DNA from 3 places in the Azospira sp. APE16 genome. Region 3 is predicted to be linked to each of the others. Evidence: riboswitches for the same ligand, from Rfam matches in the RefSeq annotation. Region 3 holds a riboswitch; each other region holds the start of a gene.
The links. Region 3 has a riboswitch for cobalamin ahead of cbpA (modified peptide precursor CbpA). Riboswitches for the same ligand answer to the same signal wherever they lie in the genome.
Positions count from the first base shown of each region.

Region 1: another riboswitch for cobalamin. It lies ahead of ACLSSQ_RS07495 (acyl-CoA thioesterase); the one in region 3 lies ahead of cbpA (modified peptide precursor CbpA).
Region 2: another riboswitch for cobalamin. It lies ahead of ACLSSQ_RS01790 (TonB-dependent receptor domain-containing protein); the one in region 3 lies ahead of cbpA (modified peptide precursor CbpA).

Region 1 is NZ_CP179682.1:1,537,039-1,543,121, forward strand. Features, by position in the region: gene ACLSSQ_RS07475 (energy-coupling factor ABC transporter ATP-binding protein) at 1-386, opposite strand, end outside; gene cbiQ (cobalt ECF transporter T component CbiQ) at 383-1,114, opposite strand; gene ACLSSQ_RS07485 (energy-coupling factor ABC transporter substrate-binding protein) at 1,108-1,479, opposite strand; gene ACLSSQ_RS07490 (energy-coupling factor ABC transporter permease) at 1,476-2,153, opposite strand; cobalamin riboswitch at 2,289-2,503, opposite strand; cobalamin riboswitch at 2,573-2,790, shown strand; gene ACLSSQ_RS07495 (acyl-CoA thioesterase) at 2,957-3,826, shown strand; gene ACLSSQ_RS07500 (diguanylate cyclase) at 4,082-5,476, shown strand; gene ACLSSQ_RS07505 (OprD family outer membrane porin) at 5,485-6,083, shown strand, end outside.
Region 2 is NZ_CP179682.1:346,072-352,154, reverse strand. Features, by position in the region: gene ACLSSQ_RS01825 (cation acetate symporter) at 1-1,457, opposite strand, end outside; gene ACLSSQ_RS01820 (DUF485 domain-containing protein) at 1,457-1,777, opposite strand; gene ACLSSQ_RS01815 (sulfite exporter TauE/SafE family protein) at 2,021-2,824, opposite strand; gene ACLSSQ_RS01810 (EVE domain-containing protein) at 2,814-3,284, opposite strand; RNA gene ssrS (6S RNA) at 3,356-3,535, opposite strand; gene ACLSSQ_RS01800 (cell division protein ZapA) at 3,573-3,902, opposite strand; gene ACLSSQ_RS01795 (hypothetical protein) at 3,899-4,102, opposite strand; cobalamin riboswitch at 4,245-4,456, shown strand; gene ACLSSQ_RS01790 (TonB-dependent receptor domain-containing protein) at 4,549-6,083, shown strand, end outside.
Region 3 is NZ_CP179682.1:160,037-166,119, reverse strand. Features, by position in the region: gene ACLSSQ_RS00825 (ABC transporter permease) at 1-222, opposite strand, end outside; gene cbpB (peptide-modifying radical SAM enzyme CbpB) at 313-1,683, opposite strand; gene cbpA (modified peptide precursor CbpA) at 1,680-1,850, opposite strand; cobalamin riboswitch at 1,958-2,113, opposite strand; gene ACLSSQ_RS00810 (chemotaxis protein CheW) at 2,421-5,078, opposite strand; gene ACLSSQ_RS00805 (ATP-binding cassette domain-containing protein) at 5,305-6,083, opposite strand, start outside.

The DNA.
Region 1 (6,083 bases), 1.4 Mb from region 3:
ACGGCCTGCAGGGCGGCTTCCACCCGGGCGGCGACGGTGGCATCACTCAGGCCCAGGTTGAGGGGGCCGAAGGAGACGTCCTCCCGCACGCTGGCGGAGAAAAGCTGCCGGTCCGGATTCTGGAAGACCAGGCCCACCTTGCTGCGCAGGGCGCGCAGGCCGGCCCGGCCGTAGTCCACCGGGGCGCCGGCGTAGTGCACCCGGCCGGCGGCGGGGCGCAGCAGGCCGTTGCAATGCTGGAAGAGGGTGGTCTTGCCCGAGCCGTTGGCGCCGATGAGGGCGTTGCGGCTGCCCCGGGAAACGCTCAGGGAACAGCCGGCCAGGCCCGCGCTGCCGTCCGGGTAGCGGTAGTGCACGTCCTCCAGCTGCAGCAGGGGCGTGCTCACCGGCCGCTCCAGGCGAGCAGCACCAGGGCCAGGGCGGCCACGCCGGCCAGGCCGGCATCGCGCCGGGCATGGGGGTGGCGGCTGCCGAGGAAGCGCAGGGGACCGTCGTTGTTGCGGGCCAGGGCCGCCAGGTGCAGGGCGTGGGAACGCTGCCACACCTGCAGGGTGAGGTGGGCGGCCATCTGCCCCAGGCTGCGCAGCAGGCGGCTGCGGTCCAGGTGGCCGAGGCGGGCGGCCTGGGCGGCGCGCATATCCTGCAGGGCGGCGGCGAAGACGAACAGGGTGCGGTAGCACAGCACCATGATGTCCAGCAGCACCTCGGGGGTGCGCAGGCGGCGCAGCAGGGCGATGAGGTCGCTCAGGGGCGTGGTCAGCACCAGGAACAGCAGGGCCGCCAGGGCGCCCAGGGAGCGGGTCGCCACCACGGCGGCCTGGCGGGTGCCGGCGGCGGTGGCCTGCAGGCCGCCCCCATCCACGGAGACGGCCAGGGAGAGGGCGCTGATGGCGAGGAAGAAGAGGGCCGGGGCCGCCACCCGCAGATAGAGCAGGGGCGATACCCGGGCGCCGCCGATGGTCACGGCCGCCAGCAGGGCGGCCACGCCGAGCCCGGCGGCCGGGGTGGCGGCGGCGACGAAGGCGGCCGTCACCCCGCCCAGGGCGAAGAGGCCCTTGGCCTGGGGCGCCACGCCGCGCCAGCGGTTGGCGTAGGCCGACTGCTCGATCAGCACGCCGGCCCTTCCTGGTCCTCGTCTTCGCGCCGGGCTGCAGCTTCATCGCGTCGTTGTTCCCGGCGCAGCTTTTCCCGGGTGCGGGCGCAGCCCAGGTAATAGCCGATGAAGCCGGCGCCAAGGGCCGCCTGCAGGGCGAAAAGGAGGGAGGCGATCTCGCCGCTGGCCGGCTCCAGCAGGGGCTGGAACCAGGGCTGGTAGTCCGGGGCGATGCGGGTGATGAGGGCCTGGGCCTCGCTGTCGGCGCCGCCGAAGATTTCCGCCGGCTGGCCGTCCGGCCCGACCGGCCGTTCCACCAGCCACAGGGGCAGGGCCGCCAGCAGCACCACGGCGATGAGCAGCAGCAGGTTCTGGTGGCGCTTCATGCCCGCACCTCCGGCGTCGGGGCCACGCCCAGGTCCTGCAGTTCCTGCGGGTTGAAGCGCGCCAGGGCGTTGCAGATGACCACGGTCAGCAGGCCTTCGCTGATGGCCAGGGGAATCTGGGTGAGGGCGAAGATGCCGGCGAACTTGAGGAAGGAGGCGCCAAAGCCGCCCACCGGATCGGGGAAGGCCCAGGCCAGTTGCACCGAGGTGGTGACGTAGGTGAGCAGGTCCGCCAGGCTGGCGGCGAGGAACACGCTCACCGCCAGGGAGGCCTTGAGGCGGCGGGCCAGGGCGAAGATGCCGTAGGCTGCGAAGGGTCCCACCACGGCCATGGAGAAAATGTTGGCGCCCAGGGTGGTGAGGCCGCCGTGGGCCAGCAGCAGGGCCTGGAACAGCAGCACCACGGCGCCGATGGGGGCCATGGCGGCAGGACCGAAGAGCACGGCGCCCAGGCCGGTGCCGGTGGGGTGGGAACAGCTGCCGGTGACCGAGGGCAGCTTCAGGGCCGAGAGGACGAAGGTGAAGGCGGCAGCCACTCCCAGCAGCATGCGCTGCTCGGGATTTTCACGGATGCGGCGGTTCACGGAACGGATGCCCCAGGCGACGAAGGGGGCGGCGGCGACGCTCCAGCCCACGGCGTGTTCGATGGGCAGGAAGCCTTCCATGATGTGCATGAGTCTCTCCCTCGGCGAGCATGACGGTGGCGCACCAGGCGGGGGAGTTGTGGCAGGTCGGATAAAGGGCCGCGGCGGATGGAACAGCGAGGAGGCGGCAAATCACCAGAACCGTTCCCGTCACCCCGGGGAATGGTGCAACTTGTGATGTCAGGCCGGTCTTCTGGCTTGCCTTCATCCTTCCCTGCCGGCCTTCCCGTGATGAACCACAGTGGCGTGAGGCAGCGTCGTCTGGCTTACAGCAGCGGGGGCTGCGCCGGACTGTCCTGGGTGGTCCCTGGAGTCACCGGCTTCCCGTTTCACCGTCCCCGCAGAGCGCGAGGCACGGCACCTGAATCGGGGCGGATGATAGCCCACTCCCCCCGGGCTGGGCAATCCGCCGCGCCAGGCGCGGCGTTTGGCGAATCGGTTGGGGCGGGTTAGACTGGCCCCGCTTCGGTTCCCCCCTCCAGGGGATGAAAAGGGAATCCGGTGCGAGACAGGGCGGCGACGCCCCGACTCCAGTCCGGAACTGCCCCCGCAACTGTAGGCGGCGAGCGTTGCGCTCCACTCTTTGCCACTGGCGATACTGCCGGGAAGGCTGGCGCAACGTGACGACCCGCAAGTCAGGAGACCTGCCGCGGCATTACTTCATATCAATCCTAATTGGGGCGGGGTGTCCCCTGAGGAAGGTAAATGCGCGCATTCCCTGACTGTCATCGTTGTCCGCTCTCGGCTGCCTGCCGCTCCGAGCCGCTTTGCCGCGGCCCGGGGTGTTCGCCCTTCTCCGACGCTCCCGCTCCGCTTCATCCAAGGAGTTGCGCATGCGCATGGAAGCAATGGAAATCGGCGCCGTCGTGGGGACGGCCGCCCAGCCCGTAGAAGCCAATCCCGCCCCCACTTCGTCCACTTCGCCGCGGCAGCAGCAGGCCACCCTCATGGTGGACGTGGTCTTCCCCGAACAGGTGAACCACCACGGCACCCTTTTCGGCGGTTCTGCCATGGCCATGATGGACAAGCTGGCCTTCCTGGTGGCCACCCGGGAGACCCGCCGGCCCATGGTCACCGCCAGCAGCGGCCGCATCGACTTCCGCAAGCCCATTCCCCAGGGGCGCCTGGTGGAACTGTCCGGCCGGGTGGTGCAGCGGGGCCGGCGCTCGGTGCAGGTGGAGGTGGCCCTGGCGGCGGAGGACCTGGCCACCGGGCTGCGGGAGACCAGCGCCACCGCCCACTTCACCCTGGTGGCGGTGGACGGTCCAGGGGCGCCGCTGCAGGAGGACGACGAGAGCTTCGCCCAGCTGCCCGGCATCGGCCCGGTGACGGCCATGGTGGAGATGGTCTTTCCCGGCCACACCAACCACCACGGCAGCCTCTTCGGCGGCCAGGCCCTGGCCTGGCTGGGTAAGGCGGCCATGGTGGCGGCCAGCCGCCAGGCCCGCATGCCTGTGGTGATGGCCGCTTCCGAGCGCATCGACTTCCACGCGCCGGTGCTGGAGGGGGAGATCGCCGACCTGGCGGCCCGGGTGGTGGCCATCGGCAACAGTTCCATGACGGTGGAAGTGCTGCTGCACGCCGAGGCCCTGCTCACCGGCCAGCGCCGCCTGTGCACCCGGGGCCGCTTCATCATGGTGGCGGTGGGCTACGACGGCCGCCCGGTGCCCGTGCCCCAGCCCCTGGGGCGGCGTCTGGCCTAGGCGCCGGCCTTCGCCCGCCCCGGTCGGGGCGGGCGCCCGGTTTCCGGCCCGGAACGGCAGGCGGCAGGCTGCCCGGCCGGACAGCGGACCCCCGCCGCGGTGTGACATAGTCGAGCCAATTCAGCGGTGGCGGGCCGTTATACTGCCGACAGAAGAAGATGGGCCGGAGCCCGTGCCGTGATCGGCATGGCGCCCTCCGCAGCCCAGGCTGCCCGGGCATCGGCAGCGACGATCCCTCCAACCTGCCTAGTCCCCATGTCCCTCAAGACAGCCCTGGCCCTGTGCGCCGCCTGCCTTTCCCTGAGTCCGCTGCCCGGCGTCGCCTCCGAGCCGGCGTCCATCGTCTTCACGGCTGCCGAGCAGGCCTACCTGGACAGGGTGCGGTCGGTGAAGATGTGCGTCGATCCGGACTGGGAGCCCTTCGAGCGCATCAACGAGCAGGGGCGGCACGAGGGCATCGGCGCCGACCTGGTGCAGCTGGTGGCCCAGCGGGTCGGCCTGCGCATCGAGCTGCTGCCGGTGCGGACCTGGGACGAAAGCCTGGCCGCCGCCAAGGCCGGGCGCTGCCAGCTCATGAGCTTCCTCAACCAGAGTCCGGAACGGGACCGCTGGCTGAATTTCACCGCTCCCGTGTTCACCGACCCCAACATCATCGTCACCCGGGAGGAGCACGCCTTCGTCGGCGACCTCCTCGGCCTCAGCGGCGAGAGCGTGGCCCTGCCCCGGGGCACCATGGTGGAGGAGCGCATCCGCAAGGACTTCCCCAACCTGCGGGTGATCCTCACCGGCAGCGAGCCGGAGGCCGTCTCCCTGGTTTCCGAGCGCAAGGCCGACCTGACGGTGCGCTCCCTCATCGTCGCCGCCTACGCCATCCGCAAGGAAGGCCTGTTCAACCTCAAGATCGCCGGCCAGATTCCCGCCTACACCAACCAGCTGCGCATCGGCGTGATCAAGGATGAACCCCTGCTGCGGGACATCCTGGACAAGGGCGTGGGCACCGTGACGCCCCAGGAGCGGGAGGCCATCGCCAACCGGCACGTGGCCATCAAGGTGGAGCAGCACACCGACTACAGCCTGCTGTGGAAGAGCCTGGCCGTGGCCGCCTTCGTCCTGGCCGTGGTCATCTACTCCAACCGCAAGCTGAGCGCCCTCAACCGGGAGCTGGAGCGACTTTCCGTCACCGACAAGCTGACCGGCCTGTTCAACCGCATGAAGCTGGACGAGGTGCTGGAAAGCGAAATCCAGCGCTCCCAGCGTTTCGGCCAGCCCTTCAGCCTGATCCTGCTGGACCTGGACCACTTCAAGCTGGTGAACGACTGCCACGGTCACCAGGCGGGAGACCAGGTGCTGGTGGAAGTGGCCCGGCTGCTGCAGCGCCATACCCGGGAAACGGACCTGGCAGGCCGCTGGGGCGGTGAGGAATTCATGGTGGTCTGCCCCCATACCGACGAGGCGGGCGTCCGGGTCCTGGCCGAAGACCTGCGTCAGGTATTCGAGCTCAACGAGTTTCCGGTGGTGCGGCAGAAGACCGCCAGCTTCGGGGTCGCCACCTACCGCCCCGACGACCAGGCCAAGGACATCGTGGCCGGGGCCGATGCCGCCCTTTACCGGGCCAAGGACCTGGGCCGCAACCGGGTGGAATGGCAATAGGCGCGGGCGTGGGGCGCTGCCTTCGCCTGCTGGGCCTGGCCTGCCTCCTGGGCGCCTCCGTCCAGGGCCGGGCCGGGGACGATGCCGCGGAGGCCCTGGCGGGCACCACCTTCTTCGGCTATGGCAAGGCCATGTACGTCTTCGACGACAAGAAGGGCGGCCGGCCGAACCAGAACACCGCCGGCTTCGGCGGCAAGCTGGGCCTGGAGAGCGGCGACTACCGGGGCTGGCGCCTGCGGGCCGCCTGGTACACCACCCAGGACCTGGGCCTGGCCCGGGACAATCCGCGCCAGACCGACGCCTACATGTTCGGCCTGGACAAGCGCCCCTATTCCCTGTGGGGCGAGGCCCAGCTCATCTACAGCCGGGGCCGCAGCCGCCTGACCCTGGGGCGCCAGGAAATCCAGTCGCCCCTCATCAACAGCTACGAATACCGCATCATCCCCAACCTGTTCGACGCCTACGTGCTGAGCAGCCGGGAGCTGCCCGGCACCACCCTGACCCTGGGCTATGTCGGCCAGATGTCGGGCCTGGACGGCCTGGTGAGCTTTTCCGATTTCCGCAGCATGTCCCAGCAGACCTACACCTCCCTGCTAGTGGACGGCCG
Region 2 (6,083 bases), 190 kb from region 3:
AGCACCACGAAGACCACGGCGGCAGTCAGGCCGCAGATGGTGCCGGCAATGGCGCCCTTGGTGGTCAGACCCTTCCAGTACATGGAGAGGATCAGCACCGGGAAGTTGGCAGAAGCAGCGATGCCGAAAGCCAGACCGACCATGAAGGCCAGGTTCTGCTTTTCGAACATGATGCCCAGGCCGATGGCAGCCAGACCGATGAAGATGGAGGCGATCTTGGACACCTTCAGTTCGGAACCGCCCTTGGGCTTGCCCTTGCAGATCACATTGGCGTAGATGTCGTGGGAGATGGCGGAAGCGCCGGCCAGAGCCAGGCCGGAAACCACGGCCAAGATGGTGGCGAAGGCCACGGCGGAAAGGAAGCCGAGGAAGATGTTGCCGCCGACGAACTTGGCCAGGTGCATGGCCACCATGTTGCCGCCGCCGATCATCTTGCCGCCGACGTTGCCGCCTTCGAAGAACTCGGGGTTGGTGCCGACCAGAACGATGGCGGACATACCCAGCAGCACCACCACCAGGAAGAAGAAGCCGATGAAGCCGGTGGCCACGAACACGGACTTGCGGGCCTGCTTGGCATCCGGCACGGTGAAGAAGCGCATCAGGATGTGGGGCAGGCCGGCGGTACCGAACATCAGGCCTAGGGACAGGGACACCGCATTGACCGGATCGGCCAGCAGGGAACCCGGGCCCATGATCTTGGTGCCGTCCTTGTGCACTTCGGTAGCCTTGGTGACCAGGGTTTCGAAATCGAAACCGAAGTGGGACATGGCCAGCAGCATCATCAGGGTGCCGCCGCCAAGCAGCAGACAGGCCTTGATGATCTGCACCCAGGTGGTGGCGATCATGCCGCCGAAGGTCACATAGACCATCATCAGCACGCCCACCACGACCACGGCCACCTCATAGTCCAGGCCGAAGAGCAGCTTGATCAGCTGGCCGGCGCCGACCATCTGGGTGATCAGGTAGAACAGCACCACGGTCAGGGAGGAGATGGCAGCCACCGTCCGCACCTTGCTCTGATCGAGACGGTAGGAGGTGATGTCGGCAAAGGTGAAGCGGCCCAGGTTACGCAGGCGCTCGGCCATCAGGAACAGGATGATGGGCCAGCCGACGAAGAAGCCGACGATGTAGACGAAACCGTCATAACCCTTGGCGAACACCATGGAGGTCAGACCCAGCAGGGTGGCGGCGGACATGTAGTCGCCGGCAATGGCCAGGCCGTTCTGGAAACCGGTGATGCCGCCGCCGGCAGTGTAGAAGTCGGCGGTGGACTTGGTGCGGTTGGCGGCCCAGTAGGTGATGCCCAGGGTGGACAGCACGAAGGCCACGAACATGGCGATGGCAGCCACGTTCAGGGGCTGCTTTTCAGCCTCGCCGACGGTGCCGGGACCGGCATAGGCGGCACCGGCGGCCAGCAACAGGCCCAGCAGGGGCAGGAAGCGGGACAGGTTACGCATTATTGGGCCTCCTTGGTGGCTTCCTTGATCAGTTCGGCGTTGATTTCGTCGAACTTGCCGTTGGCGCGATGCACGTAGAGGCCGGTCATGACCCAGAAAAGCAGCATCATCAGGGCGGCGATGGGCCAGCCGATGGTGGCGATACGGCCTTCGCCCAGGGGCGAGGCCAGCAGGGTGGGATTGAAGGCGACCACGGCCATGAAGCCGTAGTACAGGATCAGGACCACGGCAGACAGGGTCCAGGCGAAGCGGCTGCGGGTGGCAACCAGCTTGTCGAACTTCGGATTGTTGCGAATCCGTTCGTAGGCAGCGCTGCTCACGAGTGTTCTCCTCAGTTTGAGTATTTGTTTAGGTCGGCAGAAAAGACCGACTCCCCCTCTACCCAGCCCTCCCGGCGGGTTTTCCCCAATGTGGGAAACCCGTATTGCGTCCGGGAACGGACATGGATTACGCAATGATATAACAGTTACGCAAATTTCCATACCCGCCCGTATGTCGCGGCGCAAAAACAAAAAAGGGCCCGCAGGCCCTTTCCATATGCATCAAGGTCGGCAAGCCGCCATCTACATGACGCCATGCAACATCTTGGCTGCCAGCAGCACTAGCACACCGGCGAAAATCCGCTTCAGGGTCGCCACCGGCAGGCGATGGGCCAGACGCGCCCCCACCGGGGCCGCCACCACGCTGCCCGCCATCACCCACAGCAGGGCCGGCAGATAGACGTAACCAACGCTCCAGGCCGGCAGGCCGGCCTCGCCCCAGCCGTTCCAGATGTAGCCCAGGGTGCCGAAGAAGGCGATGGGCAGGCCGAGGGCCGCCGAAGTGCCGATGGCGTTGCGCACCGGCACGTTACACCAGGCCAGGTAAGGCACCGTCAGGGAGCCGCCGCCGATGGCCACCAGGGAAGAGAGGGCGCCGATGACCCCGCCCGCCAGCCCCAGGCCGGCCGGGCCGGGCAGTTCCCGGTGGGGTTTCGGCTTGAAGTTCAACGCCATCTGCAACGCCACGCAGGAAATGAAGCAGGCAAAGAACAGGGCCAGGCCCTGGGTGGAAATGCGCGCGGCGAGCTGGGTGCCCAGCACGGTCCCCACCAGCACCCCCGGGGTGAAGGAGCGCAGCGTGTCCCACATCACGGCGCCATGCTGGTGGTGGGTGCGCAGGCTGGAAATGGCGGTGAAGATGATGGTGGCCATGGAGGTGCCGAGGGCCAGGTGCAGCATCTGCTCCGGCGGGAACTGCTGGCCGGCGAAGATCATGGCCAGCAGGGGCACCATCACGGCGCCGCCGCCGATGCCCAGGAGGCCGGCCATGAAACCGGCAAAGAGGCCCAGACCCACATAGGCCAGCCACCAGAAATCAAAAAGCATCGTTCAGCTCCATCAACTTGCGGGTAATGAATTGCCACTCTTCCGCCGTCACCGGGGTGATGGACAGGCGGCTGCCCTTTTGCAGCACTCCCATGGCCGCCAGGGCCGGATGGCAGCGCAGCTCGGTCAGGGGCACGAAGCGCCCGCGGGCGACGAAGGCCACATCCACGTTGAGCCAGCGGGGCTGCCCGGGCGAGGATTTGGCATCGAAATAGGGACTTGCCGGATCGAACTGGGTGGCATCGGCGTAGGCGGCGGACGCCACCTGGCCCAGGCCGGCGATGCCCGGCACGGCACAGCCGGAATGGTAGAAGAGCACGCCGTCGCCCAGCTTCATGGCATCGCGCATGAAATTGCGGGCCTGGTAGTTGCGCACGCCGAACCAGGGCACCCGGCCGAGACGGGCTAGGTCATCGATGGACACTTCGTCCGGCTCGGATTTCATCAGCCAGTAAGCCATGGGCGAACAGGGGAAAAGAGGGGCCACAAAAGGAAACAGCGCGGTGGATTGCTCGCACCGCGCTGCTGTATTAGGCCCCCGCCTGTGCCGTTAGGCCGGCATCCTGAACCTGAGTTCAGAGTGGTCGCTTGCCGTCCGCATCAGGTGCACCCGACGAAGGGCGCTCACAACAGCGGATGAGTGGTTCGCGGCCGATGCCAATTAGCATTGGTTCAAGGAATATATGGCCTTGACGAACACCGCAGGGGACAATCGGCGGAAACTTTTGCTGGTGCGGCCAAGAAGGCTTCAGAACAAGGGTTCCTGGCCTTGGAGGGCCGCGTCCAACTGTGTTTCCATGGCTCCGATTCTACGCTGAAAGTCAGAGCCGTCAACGGGGGTTTCAGGATTTTCTGCGGGGCTCTCCGCCTTCCCGGCGGAAAGCAGTTCGTGGGCGATATTCAGGGCCGCCATGACCGCCACGCGCTCGGCGGCAGCAGTCTTACTTTTGGCTGCGATGTCCTGCATCTTGCGGTCCACATAGGCGACGGCAGCCAGCAGCGCTTCCTGTTCGCCGGGCGGACAGGCCACCCGGTATTCGCGGCCGAGGATGGCCACGTCGATGAAATTGCCGCTCATGCCTTGCCCTCCTCCGGCAACTGCTCGGCCAGCGCCTCGAGGCGGGCACGGGCCGCCTCCATGCGCTCGACCAGACGCAGGCGCTCGTCTTCCGCGCTGGCCAGTCGGGCGCGCAGTTCCTGGTTCTCGGCCCGCAGGCTGTGGCAGAGGTTGACCACCTGCGCCACCTTGCCCTCGAGGGCATCCAATTGCTTAGTCATAGGCGCGAACTATAGAGGCCAAAAACACGCAAGGTCAAGGACTAAGACCATATTTTGAATGTGTTTTATGCCAAAGCGCCCAGGCGCCGGCCTCGCCATACAGGCAGGTATGGAGTACCATCCGCCCCCGTTGTTCCACCAGGGACAACGCTCCGCGTCAGGTGCCGCGGGAGGAGTCCTCCTCCGCGGTTAAACGGGAAACAGGTGCGCGCCGCCAGCAGCGGCGCAATGCCTGTGCTGCCCCCGCAACGGTAAGGAAGTGCGGGTCCATCACGATGCCACTGGGTCACCCCCGGGAAGGCGATGGATCAAGACTTCCGAGCCCGGATACCGGCCTTGCGCATCGCTGGAAAGCAGCGGGTCGTCTCACTCGCTTGTCACTCCCCTGCTTTCCTCATTGCAACCTGCCCAGCGGGGACGCTCGGGCATGGCAGAAGGAATCCATCATGCAAGCCACATCCCGTTACCAGGCGCTGACCGCGGCGCTGACTCTGGCCCTACTTCCGACGGCCCACGCCGAATCCCAGACCCTGGACCCCGTGCTGGTCACCGCCACCCGGACACCGATGCGAGCCAATGAACTGCTGGCCGACACCACCGTCATCACCCGGGAGGAAATCCAGCAAAAGGGGCAGGTGACCCTCGCCGAAGTCCTGTCGAGCGTGCCTGGCATTTTCATCACCGAAGGCCAGCTGCCGGGAAAGCAGAGTTCTTTCTTCATCCGCGGCACCAATTCCGGTCATGCCCTGCTCCTGGTGGACGGTATTCCCCTGACTTCGGCCACCCTGGGAGAGGCCCCCTTCGACATGATTCCGGCCCAGGAGATCGAGCGTGTCGAGGTCCTGCGCGGCCCGGCCTCGGCCCTCTACGGTTCGGAGGCCATCGGCGGCGTCATCCAGGTATTCACCACCCGCGGCCAAGGGCCATTGACGCCACGTTTCAGCGCCAAGGTTGGCTCCCACAACACGCGGGAAACCAGCGGCGGAATTTCCGGTGGCAATCAGCTGATTTCCTATGCCCTCTCCGCCAGCACCTTCGACAGCGATGGCATCAGCGCCACCCGGGGACCGCTCTCCAATCCGGACAAGGACGGTTATTCCAGCCGCGCTGCCTCGGCCTCCCTGCAGGTCCGCCCTGCCGTCGGCCACGAAGTCGGCATGAGCTACCTGCAGACGGACAATACCAATCACATGGACGGCAACGTCAATTTCGACGACCGGACCAAGACCTCCCTGTCGTCCTGGAACATCTACAGCCGCAACCGCATCCTCAAGGACTGGACTTCCACCCTGCGCATGGGGGAATCCCGGAATGCCGCCGTCACCTATGAGCCAGCCACCCTGCGCCGCTACGAGACGACCCAGACCACCCTCTCCTGGCAGAACGAAATCACTACCCGGCTGGGGGGCTGGCTGGTGGCCGTGGAAGAACAGAAGCAGTCCATCGACTCCAACCAGACCTACACCCTGAAATCCCGGGATACCCACTCCTACCTGCTGGGCTGGAACCAGCTCTTCGGCAACCACCGGCTCCAGGCCAACACCCGGCGCGACCACATTTCCGGCATCGGGGCCAAGGACACCTGGTCCGCCGCCTACGGCTACCAGTTCACCGAACAGCTGCGGGCCTTCATTTCCCAGGGCACTGCGTTCAAAGCACCCAGTTTCAACGACCTTTACTTCCCCTCCACCTGCTACCCCATCTGGGGCTGCTTCGGCGGCAATCCCAACCTGAAACCGGAAAGCTCCAAGAACACCGAGATCGGCATGGCCTGGGAAAATACCGGCCACGAAGCGCGGGTGGTCTACTACGACAACCGGGTCACGGATCTGATCGACTGGGGCAACACGCCGGACAACATCGGCAAGGCCAAGATCACCGGCAGCACCTGGTCCTATCGTGGCACCTGGCACGATCTTTCGGTCAGCACCGCGCTGGACCTGACGCGCCCCACCGACGAAATCACCGGTAAAGTGCTGCG
Region 3 (6,083 bases):
GGCCAGGAAGGCCACGTAGGAGGTGCCGGCCACCTCCGGCAGCATGCTGCCCAGGCCGTAGCCCAGGCCCAGCATGTAGATCAGGGGGTCGGCCAGGTTGCCCAGGATGGAAGGCAGGGCCAGCTTGCGCCAGACCAGGAAATTGCGTTGCCACACGGGGAACCAGCGGGCGGAAAGGCGGGGCGGCGCGTAGAGGGAAGCGGAGGAAGTGGCGGCATTCATGGCGCCATTATCCGGCCTTGGCGCCCGGAAGGTAAGCACCCCGGTCGGGGCGGGGCCGCCGACCGGGGGCAAACGGGCCTCGAACGGGCCTCAGCAGGCGCTGAAAACCGTCTCCGTACCTTGGTCCCAGCCATCCCAGAGGAAGTTGTCGGACTTGCCGTCGGCGATCAGGCGCAGGGCGTAGCGCACCTGCTCCTCGTAGAACTGACAGAAGGCGCCGGTCTTCTCCATGCCGCCGTTCATCTCGTTGGCCTCCGCCGGGCAGGGACTGCCGCAAAAGTGGCGGATGGGGCAGGAAGCGCAGGGCTCGAACTTATCCACGTCCCGTCCGGTGACTTCCTTGAAGGCTGGCGACTCCAGGGCTGCCGCCACGCCGTCGGTAAACAGGTTGCCGCCCTCGAAGGCCGGCAGGCCGATGAACTCGCTGCAGGGAAAGAGGCCGCCGTCCGCCGCCAGGGCGAAGAAAGCCCGGCCGCCGCCGCAGGGGGAGATGTCGCACATCAGGCGCCGCGCCGTGGGCGCCAGGATGGCCAGCAGGATGTTGGCGAAATTGGCCACCACCAGCTTGCGCCCGGTCTCCCGGTACAGCTCGTGGGTCCGCTCCAGGGCGGCAATGAAGGCCCGGGCGAAATCCCCGTCCACCGGCTTGACCCCCCGGGCGCCGGAAAGGGTGCAGCGCACCGCGTTGAGCATGCAGGTGGGCACCTGGTGGCGATGGAACAGCTCCACCATGTCCGTCAGGTGGGCCAGGTTCTCCGTGGTGCAGGTGGTGATGACGCTCCAGGAGCCGTAGCCCTGGAGCCGCTCCATGGCCCGCAGCACGTGCTGGTGCACCCCCTGGCCGGCCCAGGTGTGGCGGGTGGCGTTGGTGATGGGGGCGGTGGGACCGTCCAGGGAAAGGCCGATGCTGACGTTGCGCTGCATGAGGAAGTCGGCGGCGGCATCGGTGAGCAGGGTGCCGTTGGTCTGCACACCGAAGGCGAAATCGTCCTGGAACAGGTCGATGGCGGCGAACAGGGCCTCCCGGTTCATCAGGGGTTCGGCGCCGTGGAAGATGAGGCGGGGCTTGCGCGCCCCCTCGCCGCCGTCCATCACCGTGGCGAAGTATTCCTTCAGCCGCTGCAGGGCCCCCAGCAGCCGTTCCGCCGGCATGTCGCTGCCGTGGCGGCGCAGGGTGTCGGGGATGTAGCAGTAGGTGCAGTCCAGGTTGCAGCGTTCCGTCGGGTTCACATAGACGCCGGAGGGCTTCAGCTCGAAGCGCAGGGCGTGGATTTCCTGGGCGAACCTTGCCGCCTGGGCCTGGAAGCGCTCGGCCAGCTCGCTGCCGCACAATTCCGCCTCCACCCGGTCCTTGTCCACCAGGGACCAGAAGGCGGTTTCCGGGTGCAGCAGGGCCACGTAGCGCTCATGGCCGATGTCGTAGGGCTGCAGCCGGGGCAGATGGGGAGCCGGACCGTTCACTTGGCCGCCTTCCGATCCATCAGGACGTAGTGGGAGAGGCCGATGCCGTCCGGGTTGCAGGACTTGCGGCTGGCGATGACCGGGGCCGGGGCGGCGGCCTGGGTGGGCTGGACAGCGGCCTGCTGGGCAGTAGTGGCTTGGCTGGTAACTTGAGTGGTGGCTTTCATGGGGTCCTCCCGCGAAGGTATGAAAAAAAGCAAAAGGGCTCCGGCGGCCTGTCTCGAAAGAAACATGCCGCCGGAGCCCTTTGCCTGGAACTCCACGACTTCCGCCCGTCTTCTGGCTTACGGATCGACCGGTCCTGCTACTGGGTTCCCCCTTCCCGCCGCATTTGCTGCGGCAGTGGGTGGCGTGGAGAAACTGCACCACGCCGTGGAACGACCGTCCCCGATTACAGCGGCGGGCCCGCCACGGAGTTGCACCGTGTTCCGAAAGCGGAAGCCGAATGGGGGCGGATTCTGGCCGCCGGCCCGGGGAGGGTCAAGGCCGACGGCAGCTGGATTTGATCCAGGTAAAGCGCCTCTGTCCGGGGTCGGATTTTTGCCCGGCAGCCCTGCGCCTGCCTCCTTGCCCTGCCTCCTTGCCCTGCCTCCTTGCCCTGCCTCCTTGCCCTGCCTCCTTGCCCTGCCTCCTTGCCCTGCCCCCTTGCCCTTCCCCCTTGCCCTTCCCCCTTGCCCTTCCCCCTTGCCCTTCCCCCTTGCCCTTCCCCCTTGCCCTTCCCCCTTGCCCTTCCCCCTTCAGCGCCCGCCTCCGGGCCCGCCGATGGCCCGCAGGGGCGCCGCCGGGCGCGGTGCCTCGACGCCTGCGGCGGACTCCGGCTTTCTCTGGGCTGCGCCGCAGATGCGCTCCGGGTCCAGCACCTGGAGGATTTTTTCCCTGTCCGGCTGGCGCGGCTTGATGATGGCCTGCACGTAGCCGGCGTCCTGGCGGATCATCTCCGGGATCGGCTCCAGGCGCTCGGCGTCGAATTCGGGCACGGCATAGAGATCGTCCACCAGCAGCCCCATGAGGCCGTCCCGCACCCGCACCACGACGATCTGGCTGTGGTTGTCCACCTCCTTGGCCGGGTAGTTGAGAAGGAAGCGCATATCCACCACCGGTACCAGGGTGCCGCTGTCGCCGCCACCGCTCTGGAAGCTGATGACGCCGCAAAGATAGCGGCGGGAGCCGCTCATGGGGGAAAGCCGGGCCGGGTCCACCGCCTCCAGCACTTCGGCCGCCGGCAGGCCATACACCTTGTCGCCGACGACGAAGGTGGCCAGCTCCACGCTCTGCCCGCCCCGGGCGTGCAGGTCGCCGTAGCTGCCTTCCAGCACCGCCGGGCGCCGTTCCCGGGGGGCCGCGGCGGCACTGCCGTCGCCGACGGGGACGAACACCAGGGCCACCACGTCGTTGCTGTAGTCGCCGCTATTCTTGAATTCCCGGTAGCCGAAGGAGGCGGTGCTGCCGACGATCCAGGTGCGCCCGGCCAGCTGCACCACCCGGGAGCGGCCCTCGCCGTTGGCGGCGGCGAAGAGGCTCTTGTCCACCTCCAGCAGGCTTTCCGCCGGGAAGCGTTCGTCGGAGGAAGCGATGATGCGGCCGCTGCGCTCGGCGAAGACGGCGAAGGCCCCTGCCTGGGGCGGCAGGGAATCGGCCAGCATGGCGGCGAACTGGGGCGCTGCGTCGAAGACGATGCCGATGCCCCCCACCACCTTGGCCGGATCGTCGGGATGACGGATGGCGGCGTTGTAGACGTAGGTGGGGCGGCCGCCGTAGAGCCAGCTCTTCTCGAAGGGGGAGACGCAGTAGTGCTGGGTGCTGGGCAGGTAGAAGACGGACTGGACCCAGCCCGCATCCACCTTCTTGCCCACCAGGTTGAGGCTGTCGCCGTGCAGGTTGGAAGCGGCGACGATGGTGCCGGAAAGGTCGTACACGAAAAGCCGGGAATAGACGGTGTACAGGCTGTTGATGTATTCCAGGATGCCGGCCATGGCCTGGGCCTCCGCCTCGCCGGGACGGCCGGCGGCCATGCTGCGGCGCAGGGCCGAGGTAAGGGCCCACCAGCGGCAGTCGTTGGCCCGCTCGTAGAGGTTGCGGTCCATGATGTCGATCATCAGGCGGGAGATGAACTGCACGTCCTGCAGGCTGGAGGAGATGGCGGTCTGGTAGAGGTCGGCGATGGAGCGGGCGAAGAGGTCGCTGGTGCGGTCGCCGGTCTCGGAAATCTGCTGCAGCACGGATTTGAGCTTGAGCAGGTCGCCCCGCTTGTCGGCAGCCATGATCTGGCCGTTCCACACCACCCGGCGCAGGGAGAGGTTGATGCCCTCGGCGCCCCGGGCGATGTCGGCCAGGGCCGGGCAGAAGGTGTCGGCGTGGGCCAGCACGCCCTCCAGCACCTCCGCCGGCAGGCTCTCGGCAGCCTGGCCCAGGCCGGCGCGGAAGGCGGAGCTGACCGGCACCATGACATGGCCCACCCAGCCGGGCCCGACGTAGCCCTGGTAGCCCCGGGTAGGGCAGGTCCTGGCCAGGTACTCGCGGCCGCCCCAATCGACGATGCGGTAATCCGCATCCCGCACCTGCTCCAGGCGGCGGCCCAGGGGCACGTGGTCGGCATCGCTGGAGGCGATCACCGTGCCCTGGGCGTCCAGCAGCAGCATCACCGAACGGTCCTCCCGGCGACGCAGGTTGCGGAAGATGCTCTCCGTCTCGTCGGCGAAGCGGAAGCACAGGCACAGCACCCCCAGGGGCTCGCCGCTATCGCCGTCGTCGATGCGCTGGGAGTAGATGAGGGCCCGCTCCAGACCGGGGCGCAGGTCACTGGCGCGGAAGGTCTCCACATAGCCGTCGGTGTGCAGGGTCTGTTGCAGCAGGGGGTCCTGGGAGAAGAGCACGGGGCTGGCGCCGTCCAGGTGGGCGATGACCCGGCCGTTGAGGTCCAGCACCAGGATTTCGTCGTACACCGTGTATTTGTCCCGGTACTCCTGCAGGCGGCGCAGGATGCGGGCCTTCTCCCCTTCCAGGGTCTCCTGGTCCGGCGCCTCCTTGCGCTGGCGGATGAAGTCCCGGATATCCTCGTCCGTGGCCAGGAAACCCACGTCGGCGGTGCGCTCGTAGAGGTTGCGGATCAGGATGTCCACCGCCACCTGGGCCTTGGAGCCGATTTCCAGCACCACCTTGCGGATGTTCTCCTGCACCAGGTTCTCGATCAGCTGCCGCTCCAGGCGGCCGAAGCCCTCCCGGGTGGCGCCCATGGTCGGCAGGATGGTCTTGGCCTCGGCCGGGCAGTTCATCTTGGCCGTGGCCTCGATCATCCCCCAGGTAAAATTGAGGTTCTCCAGCTGCTTTTCGCACTGGGCGACGCTGCGCATGAAGGGGATGAAGGCCTCCACCAGGCCCTGGTTGTCGTCGTGCATGGCACTCCTCCTAGGATGGCGCCGGCGGTGGGCGTGAGGGCCCCTGCCAGTCGGAATACGGGAGGTCGTGCGGTGGTGGTCGGGCCTTATGGAGAACGACAGGCAGCGGGCTGGCCCTGGGCCGCTGCCGGCGCCCGGGTCGATGCCCGGGTCATGGGTGGGGAGATTGTAGCGTGAAGCCCGGCTTTGCATAGCCCCCGGGAATTCCCGGGGCCGGGGGCGGCCCTCAGTCCCGCAGTTCGCGGCCGGTGAGCTTGATGAAGACGTCTTCCAGGTTGGCCGCCCGGTGCACGTAGTGCAGGCCAGGGGCGGCGGTCAGGGCCTCCAGCAGGGACGCCGGCTCGCGGCAGTAGAAGAAGGCCGTCTCGCCGGAGATTTCGCAGCGGTCCGCCAGATGGCCGTGACCCTCGGCCCAGGCCGGGGCGTTTTCGCCGTAAACCTCCACCACCTGGGGCTCGATGTGGCTGGCGATCAGTTCCCGGGGGCTGCCCTGGGTAATCAGGCGGCCGTGGTCGAGCACCGCCAGCTGGTGACAGAGGCGTTCCGCCTCGTCCATGAAGTGGGTGGTGAGGATGAGGGTCTTGCCCCGGGCGGTGAGGGCCTTGAGGCGCTCCCAGATGAGGTGCCGGGCCTGGGGATCGAGGCCGGTAGTGGGCTCGTCGAGGAAGACGATGTCCGGGTCGTTGACCAACGCCCGGGCCAGGGTCAGGCGCCGCTTCATGCCGCCGGAGAGGCTTTTCAGGGGCGACTTTTCCTTGCCGCCGAGGCCGGCGAATTCCAGCAGCTCGGGAATGCGGGCCAGCACCGTGGCGTCGCTGAGGCCGAAGTAGCGGCCGTACACCAGCAGGTTCTCGGCCACCGTGAAATCCGGGTCCAGGTTGTCGAACTGGGGCACCACGCCGGTCCGCAGACGGGCTTCCCTGGCCGCTTGCGGCACGGGCAAGCCGTTCAGCCGCACCACGCCGGACTCGGGAGCCGTGAGGCCGAGACAGCAGCGCAGGGTGG